One region of the Streptomyces sp. NPDC005794 genome, then DNA from elsewhere that is predicted to be linked to it. Evidence: riboswitches for the same ligand, from Rfam matches in the RefSeq annotation. Region 1 holds a riboswitch; each other region holds the start of a gene.
The links. Region 1 has a riboswitch for cyclic di-AMP ahead of ACFYQ5_RS23990 (transglycosylase family protein). Riboswitches for the same ligand answer to the same signal wherever they lie in the genome.

Region 1 (4,783 bases):
ATCCGGCCTACGCCTGGCTCCGCGAGCACAGCCCCGTGCACCGCACGGCGCTGCCCAGCGGTGTCGAGGCCTGGCTGGTGACCCGGTACGCCGATGCCAAACAGGCCCTCGCCGACACCCGGCTCTCCAAGAACCCGGCCCACCACGCGGGGTCCGCGAACGCCAAGGGCAAGACGGGCATCCCGGGGGAGCGCAAGGCGGAGCTGATGACGCACCTGCTGAACATCGACCCCCCGGACCACACCCGGCTGCGCCGGCTCGTGTCCAAGGCGTTCACCCCGCGCCGGGTAGCCGAGTTCGCGCCGCGCGTGCAGGAACTGACGGACCGCCTCATCGACGACTTCATCGAGAAGGGGAACGCGGACCTCATCCATGACTTCGCCTTCCCGCTCCCCATCTACGCGATCTGCGACCTGCTGGGGGTGCCGCGCGAGGACCAGGACGACTTCCGCGACTGGGCGGGCATGATGATCCGCCACGGCGGCGGACCACGGGGCGGGGTGGCCAGGTCGGTCAAGAAGATGCGCGGCTACCTCGCCGAACTCATCCACCGCAAAAGGGAGAATCCCGGCGACGACCTGATCTCCGGGCTGATCCGGGCGAGCGACCACGGCGAGCACCTCAGCGAGAACGAGGCCGCGGCCATGGCCTTCATCCTCCTGTTCGCCGGTTTCGAGACAACCGTGAACCTCATCGGTAACGGCACCTACGCGCTGCTGCGCAACCCGTCCCAGCGCGAACGCCTGGAGCGCTCGCTGGCCGCGGGCGAGACGGAACTGCTCGACACGGGCCTCGAGGAGCTGCTGCGCTACGACGGGCCGGTGGAGCTCGCCACATGGCGCTACGCCACCGGACCCGTGACGCTGGGAGGACAGGACATCGCGGCGGGGGAGCCCGTTCTCGTGGTGCTGGCGGCCGCCGACCGGGACCCGGAACGATTCCAGGATGCGGACGCCCTGGATCTCGCACGGAGTGACAATCAGCACCTCGGATACGGGCACGGCATCCACTACTGCCTGGGGGCGCCACTGGCCCGACTGGAGGGCCGGGTGGCGCTGGCGACCCTGCTGCGACGCCTCCCCGACCTGCGGCTCGCTGCGGAACCTGCCGATTTGCGATGGCGCGGCGGGCTCATCATGCGTGGACTGCGCACACTTCCGGTCGAGTTCGATCCCGGGCATCCGGCCGTAGAAAGTGACAGCCTGTCAACTCCGTGACTTTCGCGTGATCTCCGCTGCATCGACTTGTGACACACGTTCGAGTACGGCTAGGTTCACCGTTCGACTCACCCGTCACACATGTCAGTCACACGGAAGGCAATCCCATGGGCTCCGCGACCGGCAGACACCGTCGCCCTCGCCAGGCACCCGCCATCGTCGTCGCCGCAGGCGTCACGGGATCGGCCATCGCCATCCCGCTCCTCGGCGCGGGCAGCGCACAAGCCGCAGACGCGTCGACCTGGGACCGGGTCGCCGAGTGCGAGAGCGGTGGCATGTGGAGCGCCGACCTCGGCAACGGCTACTACGGCGGCCTGCAGTTCTCGCAGGACGACTGGTCGGCCTACGACGGCACGGACTACGCGCCCCGCGCCGACCTCGCGAGCCGCTCGCAGCAGATAGCCGTCGCGGAGAAGGTGCTGGCCGACAAGGGTCCCCAGGCGTGGGCCAGTTGCTCGGTGATTTCCGGGCTCGCCCTGGACGAGGGGCTGCCCGGCGTCGACCCGGGCGACGAGCCGGCCGCCGAGCCCTCGGACACCGCGACCCCGTCCGGGACCCCCTCGTCCGAAACGCCGGACCCGGCGGACGGGACGGCGGACACGGACGACGAGGCGAACGGCTCCGAGGACTCCGACGTCAAGGACGGCGTGGACGAGAGTGCGCCCGAGGACACGGCGGACCAGGGCGAGGAGGCCGGCGCTTCGCCGTCCGCCACTCCGTCGCCCGAGGCCTCTGGGGCGCCCGGCGCCTCGAAGGGTGACGGGGAGAAGGGCGGAAAGCACCGCGGCACCCCGGCCCCCGAGGCGAGTGCCGGGACCGGTGCGGACGACGGGCGGGACTCCGGCCGGCACGCGTCGCGCGGCGACTCCGGGGCGCGTGAGGGCGCGGAGGGGACGTACGTCGTCCGTGAGGGCGACAACCTCTGGTCGATCGCCGACTCGCAGGAGCTCTCCGGCGGCTGGTCCGCGCTCTACGAGGCCAACAAGGCCGAACTGGGCTCCGACCCGGACCTGATCCTTCCCGGCCAGAACCTGGACCTCGACCTCGTCGGGGCGGACGCGCGGGGCGACCAGGCGGAGACCACGGCCGCCAACTGATCAAAAGCGCGAAAACGCCCCGAAAGCAGGGGCAGTTCAGAGGCCTATGTCCACTTATGCGTAAGTGAGACATGGGTCTCTTTGCTTCAACTGGCGCGCCCCGTCCGTCCGATCCGTCCATATTGGCTCCGACCTGCGGAAACACCTCACTCAGTCAGGCCGGTACGCGCTGATTGGGTGTTATGTCCATCTTTGAATGTGAGGGTTGGGTGTGTTTACGGTCGGAGCCGCTCGCACCGCGGGCACCTTCGACCGTCACGCCGAATCCTGCCGTCGGCCGAAGGGGACCGACGCGTAAAGCGCCGTAGGCAGGAGCGGGGGACCCAGGTAAGTGCCGGACCCGGCCGTCGGGAGACGGATGGGGGTACGGCTAGGGGTGAAGTCGTCCGCGGGAGCGGGCGGCCGGGCAACTCACAGGCCCGAACCCGACAGCTCACCTCGTAGGCGTCGGTGAGGAGAACCATGCTGCTTTCCAGCAAGGGCAAGCACCGTCGCCCGTCCAAGGCCGTCCGCATCGCGACCCTGGCCGGTGTCACCGGTGCCGCCGTCGCCGTACCGCTCATGGGTGCGACCGGCGCCTCTGCCGCCTCCGTCGACACCTGGGACGCCGTCGCCCAGTGCGAGTCCGGTGGCAACTGGTCCATCAACACCGGCAACGGCTACTACGGCGGCCTGCAGTTCTCGCAGTCCAGCTGGGCAGCGGCCGGCGGCACCCAGTACGCCGCCCGCGCCGACCTGGCCACCAAGGACCAGCAGATAGCCGCCGCCGAGAAGCTCCTCGACCTGCAGGGCCCGGGCGCCTGGGCGTGTGCCGGTGCCGGCGGCCTGACGAACGACGGTGTGGACCCGGGTGTCGACACCGGCTCCGAGAAGAACGGCGACACGGCCCCGCAGGCCGCGCCGGAGCGCGAGGCCGAGCAGCCCGCCACGCGCAGCGAGAAGCGTGAGGCCCCCGCCGCGACCGTCACCACCCCGACCGGCGAGAAGGTCGAGAAGGGTGACGGCGAGTACAAGGTGAAGGCCGGCGACACCCTCAGCAAGATCGCCGACGCGAAGAAGGTCAAGGGCGGCTGGGAGAAGCTCTTCGAGCTGAACGACGACATCGTCGACGACGCCGACCTGATCTTCCCGGGTCAGCAGCTCCACCTGAAGTAGCCACCATCGGTCCGGGGCCCCCTCCTGCCCCGGATGCCCGGCCCGGCACGCTGACCCCCCGCGTGCCGGGCCGGGGCCGTGCCGGCCGCCCACGGGTGGGGCCCGGTCGCGGGCCCGCCGTGAGCGGGAGCGTTCGATCCTTGTGGTTACCTGCCAGTAGAATTCTGGAGCTTTGCCCGGAATGCAGGTCCTCGGGTCCTTTTTCGTCCCAGGGGACGGGCGGACGGCCGACGGAGCGGGCCGAGCCGGTTAGGCTCGTGGCGCAAGGCCACAGTGACCCTGCACAACCAGTGTCAGATCCCAGAAGGAGATGCCTCGTGCCGTCCATCGACGTCGTCGTAGCCAGGGAAATCCTCGACTCCCGGGGGAACCCCACGGTCGAGGTCGAGGTCGGCCTCGACGACGGCAGCACGGGTCGTGCTGCTGTTCCGTCCGGAGCCTCCACCGGAGCGTTCGAGGCCATCGAGCTCCGCGACGGCGACCCCAACCGTTACCAGGGCAAGGGCGTCGAGAAGGCCGTCCTCGCCGTGATCGAGCAGATCGGCCCGGAGCTCGTCGGGTACGACGCCACCGAGCAGCGCCTCATCGACCAGGCGATGTTCGACCTGGACGCGACCGAGAACAAGGGCTCGCTCGGCGCCAACGCCATCCTCGGTGTCTCGCTGGCCGTGGCGCACGCCGCCTCCGAGGCCTCCGACCTCCCGCTGTTCCGCTACCTCGGCGGCCCGAACGCGCACCTGCTGCCCGTTCCGATGATGAACATCCTGAACGGCGGCTCGCACGCCGACTCCAACGTGGACATCCAGGAGTTCATGATCGCGCCGATCGGCGCCGAGTCCTTCTCCGAGGCCCTTCGCTGGGGTGCGGAGATCTACCACACGCTGAAGAAGGTCCTGAAGACCAAGGGCCTGTCCACGGGTCTCGGTGACGAGGGCGGCTTCGCCCCCAACCTCGAGTCCAACCGCGCCGCCCTCGACCTCATCCTCGAGGCCGTCAAGGAGGCCGGTTACGTCCCGGGCCGTGACATCGCGCTCGCGCTCGACGTCGCCGCGTCCGAGTTCTACAAGGACGGCGTCTACGAGTTCGAGGGCAAGTCCCGCTCGGCCGCCGAGATGACCGAGTACTACGAGGAGCTCGTCTCCGCGTATCCGCTGGTCTCCATCGAGGACCCGCTGTACGAGGACGACTGGGCGGGCTGGAAGGTCATCACCGACAAGCTCGGCTCCAAGGTGCAGATCGTCGGTGACGACCTGTTCGTCACCAACCCCGAGCGCCTCGCCCGTGGCATCGAGGAGGGCTCGGCCAACGCCCTGC
Region 2 (4,783 bases), on a different contig from region 1:
GCCGACCACCAGGAGGACATTCCGTCCACCAACTCGCGCTGACCCTGAGCGGGTTCGGCGAGCCGGAGACGCACCCCCGACGCGGACTCGACGACCAGCGGCTCCTGCCGGCCCGGCATCGGGCCGTAGGGGTGCCAGACGTGGGCCCGGTCCAGGGCGCGGAGTTCTGCGGGGCGGAGCGGATCAGGCATTGGGCGCGAGATCCGTCCCGGCGCCGCGACGGCGTACCGCCACCAGATCCGTACGCGCTGTCAGCGCGCCGGCCGGCTCCGGCGCGGCCTCGGCGGTGTCGCCGCACGGAGCGCAGCCGCCCTCGTGCGAGCCGCAGCCGCCGGCCGCCGGCGCACGGTGCTCGGGGAGCGTCGTCGTGGCGGCTCCCTCCACCTCGAAACCCGCGTCGGCGATCATGTCGAGGTCGGTCTGTCCGGACTGGCCCTCACTGGTCAGATAGTCACCCAGGAAGATGGAGTTGACGAGGTTCAGGGCGAGCGGCTGCATCGAACGCAGATGGACCTCACGGCCGCCCGCGAGCCGGACCTCGACATCCGGGCACACGAACCTGACCATCGCCAGGATGCGCAGGCACCGCTGCGGCGTGAGGTGCCAGTCCTTCGCGAGCGGGGTCCCCTCCATGGGAATCAGGAAGTTCACCGGCACCGAGTCCGGATCCAGCTCGCGCAGCGAGAAGACCACGTCCACCAGGTCGGCGTCGGTCTCGCCCATGCCCGCGATCAGACCGGAGCACGCCGAGAGCCCGGCGGCCTGGGCCTGCTGCACGGTGTCCACCCGGTCTGCGTACGTGTGCGTGGTCGTGATGTCCCCGTACGTCCCCTCCGAGGTGTTGAGGTTGTGGTTGTACGCGTCGGCGCCCGCCGACCTCAGACGGTCGGCCTGGCCCTCCGAGAGCAGACCGAGGCAGGCACACACCTCGACGTCCTCGTGCTGCTCCTTGATGGCCTCGATCGTCTGCGACACCCGGTCGACGTCGCGGTCGGTCGGTCCCCGGCCGCTGGCCACCAGACACACCCGCTTGGCACCGCCGGCCACCCCCGCGGCGGCGGCCTTCTTCGCCTCGTCCGGTTTCAGCCAGGTGTACTTGAGGATCTCCGCCTTGGAGCCGAGCCGCTGCGAGCAGTACGAGCAGTCCTCGGGGCAGAGACCCGACTTCAGGTTCACCAGATAGTTGAGCTTGACGCGCCGGCCGAACCACTGGCGGCGCACCTTTCCGGCCGCGGCCACCACATCGAGCAGTTCGTCGTCGGAGGTCGCCAGCACGGCGAGCGCTTCGTCACGGGTCGGCAGTTCGCGCCGCAGCCCCTTTTCCACCAGCGTGTTCAGCAGGTCCATGGCCTTGATCCTGACGTACGGCACCGTCATCGGCCAAGGAGGAACCGGACAGCAGAGTCGGTCGATGCTGTGTGTATTGCCACACCCTGGCCTGTTGCGCGCCCGGTTAGGGTCTGTGAGCTGCCTACAAAAAGGGACCCGCCCATGTCCTACGCCCCGTTCGACTGGATCGACGACGAGGCCCGGCGCCGTACCGACGCCGGACTCGTCCGGACGCTGCGCTCCCGGCCCGCCGCGACGGAACTGCTGGACCTCGCGAGCAACGACTACCTGGGGCTGAGCCGCAACCCGGAGGTCACCGCAGCCGCGGCCGAGGCGGCACGGACATGGGGCGCGGGGGCCACCGGCTCGCGGCTCGTCACCGGATCCACCGCACTGCACGCGGAACTCGAACGCGAACTCGCCGCTTTCTGTGGTTTCGAAGCCGCCCTGGTGTTCTCCTCCGGCTACGCGGCCAACCTCGCCGCACTCACGGCGCTCACCGGACACGACTCGCTGATCGTGTCCGACGCCGGCAACCACGCCTCGATCGTCGACGGCTGCAGGCTCTCCCGGGCCGCCGTCACCGTCGCGCCGCACGCGGATCCCGAGGCCGTGTGCAAGGTGCTCCACACGCACGACGGACGGGCGCTTGCCGTGACCGACTCCGTCTTCTCGGTGGACGGCGACGCCGCCCCGCTGGCCGCACTCGCCGACGTCTGCCGCGACGCGGGCGCAGCCCTCCTCGTGGACGACGCCCATGGGCTGGGCGTCCTGGGCACGGGCGGACGCGGCGCGCTCGAGGCCGCAGGACTCGCGGGCGGCGAAGGCGTCGTCGCCACCCTCACCCTCTCCAAGTCGCTCGGCAGTCAGGGCGGAGCGGTGCTTGGCCCCGCCCGGGTCATCAGCCACCTGGTCAACACGGCCCGTACGTTCATCTTCGACACCGGTCTCGCCCCGGCCGCCGTCGGTGCGGCCCTGGGGGCCCTGCGTCTGCTGCGCCGCGAACCCGGACGCGCGGCGAGGGCCGGGGCCGTCGCCGTGGAACTGCACGGCCGGCTGACGGCGGCCGGACTGACCGCGGTACGGCCGGACGCCGCCGTCGTGTCGGTCCGCGCGCCCTCGGCGGAGTCGGCGGTGCGCTGGGCCGCCGACTGCCGTGCGGCGGGTCTCGCCGTGGGGTGCTTCCGGCCGCCGTCGGTGCCGGACGGGATCTCCAGGCTGCGACTGACCGCCCGGGCGGACCTGACGCAGGAGCAGATCTCCACAGCTGTGCGTACGGTCCTCGCGACGGCGCCCCTGCCGGTCAGCTGACCTGCTCACTGCGCCAGGGCTTCCTCACCAACGCCCTCAACCCCAAGGCGCCCGTGCTCTTCCTCAGCCTGCTGCCCCAGTTCGTCCCCGACGGCAGGCCGCCTCTGCCCAGGACGCTGCTGCTGGCGTCGCTGGTCGTCCTGCTCGCCCTCGTCTGGTTCCCGGCCGTGGCCCTGCTGGTGGACCGCCTGGGCCGGTGGCTGCGCCGGCCGCGTACCGCCCGTGCGATCGAGGGCGGCAGCGGCACGGCGCTCACCGCGCTGGGACTCCTCCTGGTGACCGGGCCCCTCCTGCACTGAGATCAGGCGACGAAGGCTGTCAGCGGACCCTCCCGTACCAGACGCTGCCGGACCAGATCTTCTCCAGCCGGACCACGGCGCCGGTCTTCGGTGAGTGCCAGACCTTCCCACTGCCGGCGTAGATGCCGACGTGGTACACACTGCGGCCCGCGTGGAAAAAGACCAGGTCGCCGCGTTGCCGCTGCGACCTGGAGATATGGCGGGTCGTGTTGTACTGCTGCTGAGCCGTGCGGGGGAGTTTCTTGCCGGCCTTCTTGAACGCGTAGAGCGTGAGCCCGGAGCAGTCGAACCGATGGGGGCCGGTGGCGCCCCAGCTGTAGGGAGCGCCCTTCTTCGAGGCTGCGATCTTGAGGGCCTTCGTCGAATGGACGGCGGCCTCGGCGTCGTTCACGAACCCCGGGGCCAGCATGGTGGTTCCTACGGCGAATGTCAGAACCGAGGCCGTGCCGGCCCGGGCGAACAGTGAGCGGACATGAACCTGCGCAGTCATGCGCAACCCTTCGTCAGCCGCCTGTGAAGGATGACCTGTCGGGTTCGGGCTGGCGAAGTTGCCCGGCCGCGCGAAGCGGCTTCACCCCGAGGGCCGCCCGGATATCCGGTCGGCCCGTTGTGCTCGGGTCCTCCACTCCTGCCGATCCATTCCTGTCGACCAGGCATCCGGGCAGCGGCAGGACTCGGCGTCCGCCCGGACCGCCCCGCCGTGGTGGCGGGGGCTTGTCGTCCCAGGGATCTTTACTCACGACCTGCCGGATTTCCTCGCTGACGTAGGCATATGTGAGAGTCGTCACGACTGATCCGATCGGGTGGACGCGGCCGGCTCCGAGCCGTGACGGCTGCACCGGACCAGCCGTGTACCAGGGGCGGAACGATGCATTCCGTTCAGTGTCCGCGCTCGGTGCGCAAGTTGGGCTGTCCCTCGACAGGGGGAGCTTCTACGCCGAACGAGCGAGGAAAACTCATCGGCCTGTCGGGCGTGTCGTGAAGGGGCGTCGAAAACCGCACCGGCAGCCCGAGTCGGGCAGTGGACGCGCTCAACTCGACGGTGCGGGAGGCACGGCGACCCGCCCGGCGCGACGCTCTCCGTCCAGCAGTCGAAGTGCCCTGGCCAGGGTGTCCGCGTGGATCTGCGACTCACCCCGCTCGTGCATCAACACGAGCGCGTCGCGGAGTGCGACGGCCCGGGACGCGAGAGCCTGGGCCGCCCGGAGTGCCCCGTACGTGTCGCTGCCGCGTGCGGGGTTGATGCGGCCGAGCTGGTCGAGTGCCTCCAGGTAGCGGTCGATGAACTCGGCCTCGGCGCGGGTCAGCGCGGGAAGTGGCGGGAACTGGGGCGAGAGCATGGGGCGTTCACCTCGCGGGATGCGGTGGCTGGGACGGCGTGCGGTTCTCCACGACATGGTCCACCAGCCCGAACGCCAGGGCGGCCGGGGCGTCGAGGATGGTGTCCCGTTCGATGTCGGCGCTGATCTCCCGCGTGGAGCGCCCCGTGTGACGGGCCAGCATGGCCGTGAGCAGCTCGCGCTCGCGCTCCAACTCACGGGCCTGGATCTCGAGATCGGAGGGCTGCCCCTGCACCGGCTCGTCCAGAGCGGGTTGCTGAATGACTACCCGGGCGCCCGGCAGGGCATGTCGGCGTCCGGGCGCGCCGGCCGCGAGCAGTACCGCGGCACTGGAACCCGCCTGACCGAGACAGAAGGTCTCCACCTCGCAGGCGAGGAAGTGCATGGTGTCGTAGATCGCCGTCATGGCGTTGAAGGAGCCACCGGGTGAGTTGATGTAGAGCGACAGCGGCCGGTCGGGGTCCGCGTGCTCCAGGTACATGAACTGTGCGATCAAGTCGGTCG
Region 3 (4,783 bases), on a different contig from region 1:
GCCGGACGGTCTTAGAGTGGCAGGTCCGGCAGGAAATCCTGTACCGATCGAAGGGACGTACATGCCCATGGGTCACACGGCCACAGCCCAGGCCGGTTCCGGCGGCTTGACGGCGACCGAGCACCGTCTGGCCAATGGCCTGCGCGTGGTGCTCTCCGAGGACCATCTGACCCCCGTCGCCGCGGTCTGCCTCTGGTACGACGTCGGCTCCCGGCACGAGGTCAAGGGACGTACCGGCCTGGCTCACCTTTTCGAGCACCTGATGTTCCAGGGCTCGGGCCAGGTCAAGGGGAACGGGCACTTCGAGCTGGTGCAAGGGGCCGGTGGATCCCTGAACGGGACGACCAGCTTCGAACGCACCAACTACTTCGAGACGATGCCTACGCACCAGCTGGAGCTGGCCCTGTGGCTCGAGGCCGACCGGATGGGCTCACTGCTCGCCGCGCTCGACGAGGAGTCCATGGAGAACCAGCGCGACGTCGTCAAGAACGAGCGCCGCCAGCGCTACGACAACGTCCCGTACGGCACCGCCTTCGAGAAGCTCACCGCCCTCGCCTACCCGGAGGGCCACCCGTACCACCACACGCCGATCGGCTCGATGGCCGATCTGGACGCGGCGACCCTGGAGGACGCGCAGGCGTTCTTCCGGACGTACTACGCGCCGAACAACGCGGTGCTCTCGGTGGTCGGGGACATCGACCCGGAGCAGACGCTCGCCTGGGTCGAGAAGTACTTCGGCTCCATCCCCTCCCACGACGGCAAGCAGCCCCCGCGCGACGGCTCGCTGCCCGCCGTCATCGGCGAACAGCTGCGCGAAGTGGTCCAGGAGGAGGTCCCCGCGCGTGCGCTGATGGCCGCCTACCGGCTGCCGCACGACGGCACACGCGAGTGCGACGCCGCGGACCTCGCACTGACCGTGCTCGGCGGCGGCGAGTCGTCCCGTCTGCACAACCGCCTGGTCCGTCGCGACCGTACGGCGGTGGCAGCGGGATTCGGGCTGCTCAGGCTGGCCGGCGCGCCCTCGCTGGGCTGGCTGGACGTCAAGACGTCCGGTGGCGTCGAGGTGCCCCAGATCGAGGCGGCCGTGGACGAGGAGCTCGCCCGCTTCGCGGAGGAGGGCCCCACACCGGAGGAAATGGAACGCGCCCAGGCGCAGTTGGAGCGCGAGTGGCTGGACCGTCTCGGTACGGTCGCCGGCCGCGCCGACGAACTGTGCCGGTACGCCGTCCTGTTCGGTGACCCGCAGCTCGCCCTGACCGCGGTGGGCCGGGTGCTCGACGTGACGGCCGACGAGGTCAAGGCCGCCGCCCGGGCGCATCTGCGCCCCGACAACCGTGCGGTCCTGGTCTACGAGCCGGTCGAACCGGCCGACGAGACGGACGGCACCGACGCGCACGAGGGGGCGGACAAGTGACCGACGCCGCCGTGACTGGAGTAGCGATGGAGTACCACCCGCAGCCGACCGCCGGCGAGGCCAGGCCCTGGGCCTTTCCCGCGCCCGAGCGTGGCGCCCTGCCCAACGGGCTGACCGTGCTGCGCTGCCACCGCCCCGGCCAGCAGGTCGTCGCGGTGGAGATCTTCCTCGACGCCCCGCTGGACGCCGAGCCCGAGGGCCTGGACGGTGTGGCCACGATCATGGCGCGCGCACTGTCCGAGGGCACGGACAAGCGCTCGGCGGAGGAGTTCGCCGCCGAGCTGGAGCGGTGCGGCGCCACGCTGGACGCCCACGCGGACCACCCGGGTGTCCGGGTCTCCCTGGAGGTCCCGGTCTCACGGCTGACCAAGGCCCTCGGCCTGGTCGCCGAGGCCCTGCGGGCCCCGGCCTTCGCGGAGAGCGAGGTCGAGCGCCTGGTGGGCAACCGCCTCGACGAGATCCCGCACGAGCAGGCCAACCCGGCCCGCCGGGCCGCCAAGCAGCTCTCCAAGGAGCTCTTCCCCGCCACGGCACGGATGTCGCGTCCGCGCCAGGGCACCGAGGAGACGGTCCGGCGCATCGACGCCGCCGCCGTGCGCGCCTTCTACGACGCCCATGTGCGCCCGTCCACCGCGACGGCGGTCGTCGTCGGCGACCTCACCGAGGTGGACCTGGACGCACTGCTCTCCGAAACCGTCGGGGACTGGTCGGGCAACGCCGGCCAGGCCCGGCCGGTGCCCCCGATCACCGCGGACGACACCGGCCGTGTGGTCATCGTGGACCGCCCCGGAGCCGTGCAGACCCAGCTGCTGATCGGCCGGATCGGCGCCGATCGGCACGACAGCGTATGGCCCGCCCAGGTCCTCGGCACGTACTGCCTGGGAGGCACGCTCACCTCCCGGCTGGACCGGGTGCTGCGCGAGGAGAAGGGCTACACGTACGGCGTCCGGGCCTTCGGGCAGGTGCTGCGTTCGACGGCGCCCGGCTCGTCCTCCGGGGCGACCGGCGCCGCGATGCTCGCCATCAGCGGTTCCGTCGACACGGAGTCCACCGGTCCCGCGCTCGACGACCTGTGGAAGGTCCTGCGCACCCTGGCGGCCGAAGGGCTCACCGATGCCGAGCGCGAGACCGCCGTGCAGAACCTCGTGGGCGTGGCCCCGTTGAAGTACGAGACGGCGGCCTCCGTCGCGGGCACCCTGGCCGACCAGGTGGAGCAGCACCTTCCGGACGACTACCAGGCCGAGCTGTACGCACGCCTGGCCGCGACCGGCACGGTCGAGGCGACCGCCGCCGTGGTCAGCGCGTTCCCGGTCGACCGGCTGGTCACCGTCCTGGTCGGGGACGCCGCGCAGATCGCCGAGCCCGTGAGGGCGCTCGGTATCGGCGAGGTGTCGGTCGTCACCGGCTGACAGAACGGGACATGGCGGACCCCGGCGAGTGCACGCTCGCCGGGGTTCTGTCATGTGTCCGTATCGCGAGGAAAGTTGTCATTCATCCTGTGGGATGTGCGACAAAAGCCCCTTCCCGTTTGGTGGGGAAAAGCGGCCCGCTCTAGCGTCGGCTCGGCTGTCCGCCAGACGAATGCCGCGTCCGCGGCGCCGGACAGCCATCGCCGAGTCCCCGTCAGGCGCGAGCCTGGGGAGCCGGGGACCCAATAAGTCCCTGGGGTGAATCGGATCCCTGTACCTCGTCGGAGGCTCAGGGGCCCGTAGGAGACCTTCCTGCTCCGAACCCGTCAGCTAACCCGGTAGGCGAGAAGGAAGGAAAGGACCAGCCCCTCCATGGCGTTCATCCGTGCCACCGGGAAGCACCGTGCCCCGAGCCGCCTGACGCGCAAGAGCGCCGAGGTCGCCGGCATCGCGGCCCTGGCCACCGCCGGCGTCATCGGCACCACGGCCTCCCCTGCCCTCGCCGCGGACTCCGAGGCCGTCACCGCCACCGGTCTGACCCAGGCCGTCGCCCTCGACACCACCCTCGCCGCGCAGATCGACGCCCAGGCGAAGGCCCAGCAGCACCAGGCCGATGTCGCCGCCAAGGCCAAGGCCGAGGCCGAGGCGGAAGCGAAGGCGAAGGCTGAGGCCGAGCGCAAGGCCGAAGCCCGCGCCAAGGAGGCACGTGAGGCCGAAGCGCGGGCCGCGCGCGCCGCCGAGCGCGCCCGGTTGAACTCCTTCCACCTCCCGGTCGCCGGCTCGCACGTGACCACCGGCTACCAGTCGGGTGGCGCGCTCTGGTCCTCCGGCAGCCACTCCGGCGTGGACTTCCAGGCGGCGTCCGGCACCCCGGTCGTCGCCGTCGGCGCCGGCACGGTCGTGGAGGCGGGCTGGGGCGGCGCGTACGGCAACAACATCGTGCTCCGCATGAACGACGGTACGTACACCCAGTACGGCCACCTCTCCTCGATCGGTGTCTCCGTCGGTCAGAGCGTCGGCTCGGGCGAGCAGATAGGCATCTCCGGCTCGACCGGCAACTCCACCGGGCCGCACCTGCACTTCGAGGCCCGGACCACCCCCGAGTACGGCTCGGACATGGACCCCGTCGCCTACCTCCGCGCCCACGGCGTCCAGGTCTGACCCACGCCGCACGACATCTCTCGGACGAAGGCCCCGGCATCCGCCGGGGCCTTCGCGGTGCCCCGGGGAGGGGCCCGCAGAAGCCTCGCGGAAGTGCTCCCTGGCCAAAAGATATCCATGGATTCCACCCCGCCATCGGAAATTCCGGCCGGTTGCAATAGAGTCACCGAACAGGCGTCGATCGGCCGCGTTCCGCGGAGATTAAGGCGGAGGTTCGGACATGCGCATTCCCGCGTATTCGGTATGCACGGCAATCCGTGACGACATCGTCTCCGGTGTCTTCGAGCGCGGCAGCCGCCTCACCGAGGAGGTGCTCGCGCGTCGCTACGGCGTCTCCCGCGTCCCCGTACGCGAGGCGCTGCGCACCCTGGAGTCCGAGGGGTTCGTCGTCACCCGCCGGCATGCCGGCGCCTGTGTCGCCGAACCCACGGAGCAGGAGGCCGCCGACCTCCTCGAGATCCGGATGCTCCTGGAGCCCCTCGGAGCCGCCCGTGCGGCGCAGCGCCGCACCGAGGCGCACCTCAAGGTGCTCCGCGGCCTGGTCAGGCTGGGGCAGGAGCGGGTGCGCAGGGGTGAGGGGGAGGATCTGCGCTCCCTGGGCGGCTGGTTCCACGAGACGCTGGCGCAGGCCTCGGGCAGCCCCGCGCTGATCGCACTGCTCACCCAGCTCCGGCACAAGATCGCCTGGATGTACGCCGTCGAGCAGCCGGCCCGCCCCGCGGACTCCTGGGCCGAGCACGGCGCCCTCGTCGACGCTGTGGCACGCCGTGACACGGAGCGGGCCAGGGCGCTCGCCACC
Region 4 (4,783 bases), on a different contig from region 1:
TACTTTTTTTTGGTTTTTTGGGTGGTTTACAAAAACCCCGTTTTTTTTTTTTTTGGGGGGGGTTTTGGGGGGGGGGGGGGGGCCCCGCCCCCCCCCCCCCCTCTCCCCACCCTCAGGTGGTGTGTCTCAGATGGAGACGCCGTGCGACCGCAGGTAGGCGATCGGGTCGACGTCCGAGCCGTAGCTCGGGCCGGTCCGGACCTCGAAGTGGAGGTGCGGGCCGGTGGAGTTGCCGGTGGAGCCCGAGAGGCCGAGCTGCTGGCCGCCGGTGACGGTCTGGCCGGCCGAGACCTCGAGCGAGGACAGGTGGGCGTACTGGGAGTACATGCCGTCGCTGTGCTGGATGACGACCTCGTTGCCGTACGAGCCGCCCCATCCGGCGGAGACCACGGTGCCCGGGCCGATGGACCGGACGCTGGTTCCGGAGGCCGCCTGGAAGTCGGAGCCCGTGTGGTAGCCGCTGGACCAGCTGGCGCCGGAGGCGCGGTACTGGGTGGTGACGTTGGGACTCTCGACGGGGGCGGCCCAGCCGGAGCTGTCGCTCTCCGACGCACCGGAGTCGGCGGTCTTCGCGGCCGTCTCCTCGGTGGCGGCGGCCGGCTTCTCGGCCGGAGCGGCGGCCTTGGGCGTCGACGGGGCGGCGGCCTCGGAGGGCGCGGACTCGGTGGACTTCTCGGCGGAGCCGGACGTCTTGGCGCCGAGAGTCAGCTTCATGCCCGGGAGGATCAGGCTCGGGTTCTCGCCGACGACATCGCGGTTGTCCTGGTACAGCTTCTGCCAGCCGCCCTTGACCTTCTTGTCGGCCGCGATCTTCGCCAGGTAGTCCCCGGAGACCACGGAGTAGGTCTTCGGGGAGCTCTTCGCCGCCGAGGCCGGGGCGCTCTGGGCGGCCGGAGCGGACTGCTCGGCGGCATGGGCGCCGGTGGCGCCGATCAGCGGGAGGGCGAGAACGGCGCCGCCGGTCCCTGCGGCAAGGACGCCTCGGGCGATCGGGCCGGACTTCACACGACGGTGCTTGCCTTTTGCGGGCATGGGAATTCCTCTCCGGCGCCTGCGAGGTGAGCTGTCGGGTTCGGACTGGAGATGCCCGGCCGCGCGGTGCGCGGCTTAACCCCGAGCCGTACCGGATCCCTCCGGCCGGCGGCCTACCTGGTTCCCCCGCTCCTGCCACACGTGAGTCGGTGCGGATTCCGGGCGGCGGCAGGATGAGGCGTTCCGTCCGGATTGACCGTGACCGTAAGCGAGCCGGGACGCGGCGAACAAGCCGTGTATTGCGAACCGGAATCCACGCTTCATTTCCGGCACGGAATTCCCGTCACACTCCGTGGATTACGGATCTTGGCTTTCCGCGCGGCGTCCGGAATACCCCTCGGGATCTTCACCACACACCGTCACGGATATGATTCCGCTCACCTGCGCCAGCCCATCTCCCGCACAAGCAGGGCATGTTCCGCTAAATACACCAATACGGACATGGCATGGACGGCGCCTCACCGGACGGGCCGATGCCACAGCACCACGGACGGTTGCCCGATGCGGCCATGTCGTATCGTCGCGGGCGTGCCCCGTCGGCGAGCGGCGCCGACGCCCGACACTCCAGGAGCCCTTGTGACGCAGCTGCCAGAGGTCCCGCCGGCCGGCCCCGACCCGACGGATGTGAACCTGACAGGTGTCCGCAACTTCCGTGACGTCGGCGGGCTCCCGACCACGGACGGCCGCACCGTCCGCTACGGGCGCCTCTACCGCAGCGGCCATCTCGCCCACGCCGACGAGGCCGACACCGCCTTCCTCGCCGGGCTCGGCCTGCACACGGTCTTCGACTTCCGCAACGCCGCCGACCACAAGCTCGACGGTCACGACGTGGAGCTGCCCGGCGTCCGGAATGTCAGCATTCCCCTCTCCGATCCCGCCGACGGCGCGGAGTTCTGGCGGCTGGTGCGCGACGGGAACATCCAGCAGCTCCGCTCGATCCTGGCCGACGGCAAGGGAACGGAGCGTATGGTCGCCTCGTACCGCTCGATCATCAGGGACCGCACCGCCGAGCACAGCCGCGTCCTGCACGCGCTGGCCGAGGACAGCGTGCCGGCCCTGATGCACTGTGCGGCGGGCAAGGACCGGGCGGGGCTGTCGATCGCGGTCTCGCTGCTCGCGGTCGGCGTCGAGAGGGAGGCCATCGAGGCCGACTACCTCAAGTCGAACGACGCGCACCGGCGCTACAGGGTGCGGCGCAGCGACACCTCGTCGGCAGGAATGTCCGACGAGGTGATGGAGCTGCTCAATCCGCTTTTCGGTGCGCACGCCGAATACCTCGACGCGGCGTTCGCCACGATCGAGGAGATATGGGGCAGCACGGACCGCTACCTCCTCGAAGGGCTGAAGATCAGCCACGAGACCCGCGCGAAACTGCGTGAGCGCCTCGTCGAGGGCGCGTGACGCCTGGGCTCAGCCCTTACCGGCCACGGTGAAGAGGAGGAAGAGGAAGGCCGCGATGACGTGTCCGGCCACCAGGTAGGCGAAGAGCCGGATCACGACACCGCGAGGCATCCGCCGCTCCTGGGCGTCCGCACTCTTCGGCCTGCGCGGGGTGAGCGGGTCGTAGTACTCCGAATCGGACATGACAGTCCTCTCTTCCGGCCGCACGGCCGGGGTGACGAAGGGACGCCCGGTAGGGACGCCGCGTGGGGGCGTGCGGGCTCAGAGCCGGTGGACCCCGTTGCCCAGGCACAGCTCGGCGGCCGGGCTCTGCAACAGCGTGTGGACGAAGAGCAGGCGCGCCCCGCCGGTGTCGAGTGCCGCGATCCGGTGCGGGGTCAGCGAGTCGAAGTGCGCGCTGTCCCCCGGATCGAGGTCGTGCACGGTCTCCCCGAGCACGACGCGCAGCCGGCCGTCGAGGACGTACAGCCACTCCTCCCCAGGGTGGACGCGTACGAGATCGCCCTCGGTCCCGTACGGGACGCGGACGCGCAGCGCCTGCATGGCACGGCCCGATCCGCCCGCCTGCCGGTAGAGCCAGCCACCGGCCCCGGCGCCTCCCGGCGTGCCGTCGAGCGGGCCTCCGCGGACGATCGCGTCACGTTCGGGCGGCATCTCGCCCAGGAGCTCGGATACGGTCGTACCGTAGACACGGGCAAGGCCGAGCAGCATCGGCAGCGAAGGCTGCCGCCGGCCCGTCTCGAGACGGGAGAGGTGAGCCGGGGAGAGCCCGGCCCGGCCGGCCGCGGCCTCCAGGGTGAGGCCACGATTACGGCGCAGGTCGCGCAGGCGTGGCGCGATCCCGGGGATCTCGTCGACCACCCCACCGTCAGGAGGATTCATACCTCCATTGGGCCAAAACCTTTCCTCCGAGGCAAATAATTTGCCTCAGAGGCAAAGTCGCGGTTCTCAGCGGTTGGCGACGGCCTGCTTCACCAGTGTTCTGCCGAAGTCCCACATCAGCCCGCCCCCACTGTGCGCGTCGTCCATGACGGCGGTGAAGGCGGTCACGAAGCGGTCGACCTCCGGTTCTCCGATGACCAGCGGCGGAATCAGCTTGATCACCTCCATGTGGTCACCGGAGACCTGGGTGAGGATCCGGTGCTTCTGCAGCAGCGGCACCACCACCATCTGCGCGAAGAGACCCTTGCGGGCCGCCTGCAGCATCGTCCAGCGGCTGCGCAGCTTGAGGGACGACGGGCGGCCGAACTCGATCCCGATCATCAGCCCGCGCCCGCGCACCTCGTGCAGCAGCTCGTAGCGGCCGACGAGCGCGGCGAGCCGTTCCCGCAGCAGATCACCGGTGCGACGGGCGTTCGCGACGGTCTCCTCCTGCTCCATCACGGCGAGGACGGCGAGGCCGGCCGCCATGGCCTGGGCGTTGGATCCGAAGCTGGCGGAATGGACGAGGACCCGGTCCATGGACGAGTAGACACGCTTGAAGATCCAGTCCTTGCCGAGCGTCGCGCCGACCGGGACGTACCCGCCCGAGAGCGCCTTGGCGACGCAGAGCAGATCGGGTTCGACGCCCTCCTCGTGCTGGTACGCGTAGAAGTCGCCGGTCCGTCCGAGCCCGGTCTGCACCTCGTCGGCGATGAGCACGGCCTTGTGCCGGTGCAGCAGCTCCTGTGCCTCCCGCAGGAAGCCGGGTGGTGAGGCGTGGACGCCCTTGCCCTGGATCGGCTCCACGACCAGCCCGGCCACATCACCGCGCTTCAGTTCGCGCCGCAGCGCGTCGAGGTCGCCGAGTGTGATGGCCGTGTCGGGCAGGAGGGGCGCGAAGCCCTCCCGGAAGCCCTTCTCGCCGTTGACGGAGAGCGAGCCGGTCGTCAGCCCGTGGAAGGCGTGGTCGCAGTAGAGGATCCGCGGCTTGCCGGTCGCGTACCGGGCGAACTTCAGGGCGGTCTCGACCGCCTCCGTGCCGCTGTTGCCGAAGAACACCCGGTCCAGGTGCGGGCTGTGCGCCAGCAGCTTCTCGGCCAGCAGCCCGGGCAGCGGCTGGCAGTCGAAGCGGGTGAGGTCCGCGAGCGAGGCGTCCAGGACGTCGTGGAGCGCCCGGCGTACGACGGGGTGGTGCCTGCCGAGCCCCATCACGCCGAAGCCGGCGAGCATGTCGAGGTAGTCGTTGCCCTCCGCGTCCCAGAAGTGCGCGCCCTCCGCCCGCTCGTAGACCTTGTCGAAACCGAGGGTGTGGAGCATCCGCGGCAGCTGGTGGTTGAGGTGCCGGGTGTGCAGCTCGTAGCGTTCGGCACCTCGTTCCGCGAGGAGCCGCGCCAGATCGAAGCCCGGCTGTTCGTCCTTCATGCCCCGT

Region 2: it holds a riboswitch for cyclic di-AMP, as region 1 does, so the genes downstream of both, ACFYQ5_RS03275 (C40 family peptidase) here and ACFYQ5_RS23990 (transglycosylase family protein) in region 1, are expected to answer to the same signal.
Region 3: it holds a riboswitch for cyclic di-AMP, as region 1 does, so the genes downstream of both, ACFYQ5_RS29725 (M23 family metallopeptidase) here and ACFYQ5_RS23990 (transglycosylase family protein) in region 1, are expected to answer to the same signal.
Region 4: it holds a riboswitch for cyclic di-AMP, as region 1 does, so the genes downstream of both, ACFYQ5_RS35775 (peptidoglycan DD-metalloendopeptidase family protein) here and ACFYQ5_RS23990 (transglycosylase family protein) in region 1, are expected to answer to the same signal.

The regions. Positions count from the first base shown of each region.
Region 1 is NZ_JBIAIN010000015.1:103,204-107,986, forward strand. It holds gene ACFYQ5_RS23980 (cytochrome P450) at 1-1,217, shown strand, start outside; gene ACFYQ5_RS23985 (transglycosylase family protein) at 1,325-2,314, shown strand; cyclic di-AMP (ydaO/yuaA leader) riboswitch at 2,605-2,776, shown strand; gene ACFYQ5_RS23990 (transglycosylase family protein) at 2,777-3,469, shown strand; gene eno (phosphopyruvate hydratase) at 3,787-4,783, shown strand, end outside.
Region 2 is NZ_JBIAIN010000002.1:140,096-144,878, forward strand. It holds gene ACFYQ5_RS03255 (adenosylmethionine--8-amino-7-oxononanoate transaminase) at 1-191, opposite strand, end outside; gene bioB (biotin synthase BioB) at 184-1,347, opposite strand; gene ACFYQ5_RS03265 (8-amino-7-oxononanoate synthase) at 1,492-2,640, shown strand; partial or broken gene ACFYQ5_RS03270 (LysE family translocator) at 2,646-2,939, shown strand; gene ACFYQ5_RS03275 (C40 family peptidase) at 2,959-3,429, opposite strand; cyclic di-AMP (ydaO/yuaA leader) riboswitch at 3,433-3,629, opposite strand; gene ACFYQ5_RS03280 (hypothetical protein) at 3,971-4,279, opposite strand; gene ACFYQ5_RS03285 (ATP-dependent Clp protease proteolytic subunit) at 4,287-4,783, opposite strand, start outside.
Region 3 is NZ_JBIAIN010000022.1:99,499-104,281, forward strand. It holds gene ACFYQ5_RS29715 (M16 family metallopeptidase) at 62-1,414, shown strand; gene ACFYQ5_RS29720 (M16 family metallopeptidase) at 1,441-2,823, shown strand; cyclic di-AMP (ydaO/yuaA leader) riboswitch at 3,015-3,183, shown strand; gene ACFYQ5_RS29725 (M23 family metallopeptidase) at 3,196-3,984, shown strand; gene ACFYQ5_RS29730 (GntR family transcriptional regulator) at 4,205-4,783, shown strand, end outside.
Region 4 is NZ_JBIAIN010000042.1:4,791-9,573, reverse strand. It holds gene ACFYQ5_RS35775 (peptidoglycan DD-metalloendopeptidase family protein) at 127-1,032, opposite strand; cyclic di-AMP (ydaO/yuaA leader) riboswitch at 1,036-1,194, opposite strand; gene ACFYQ5_RS35770 (tyrosine-protein phosphatase) at 1,609-2,433, shown strand; gene ACFYQ5_RS35765 (DUF6126 family protein) at 2,443-2,616, opposite strand; gene ACFYQ5_RS35760 (helix-turn-helix domain-containing protein) at 2,695-3,315, opposite strand; gene ACFYQ5_RS35755 (aspartate aminotransferase family protein) at 3,382-4,776, opposite strand; partial or broken gene ACFYQ5_RS35750 (transketolase C-terminal domain-containing protein) at 4,773-4,783, opposite strand, start outside.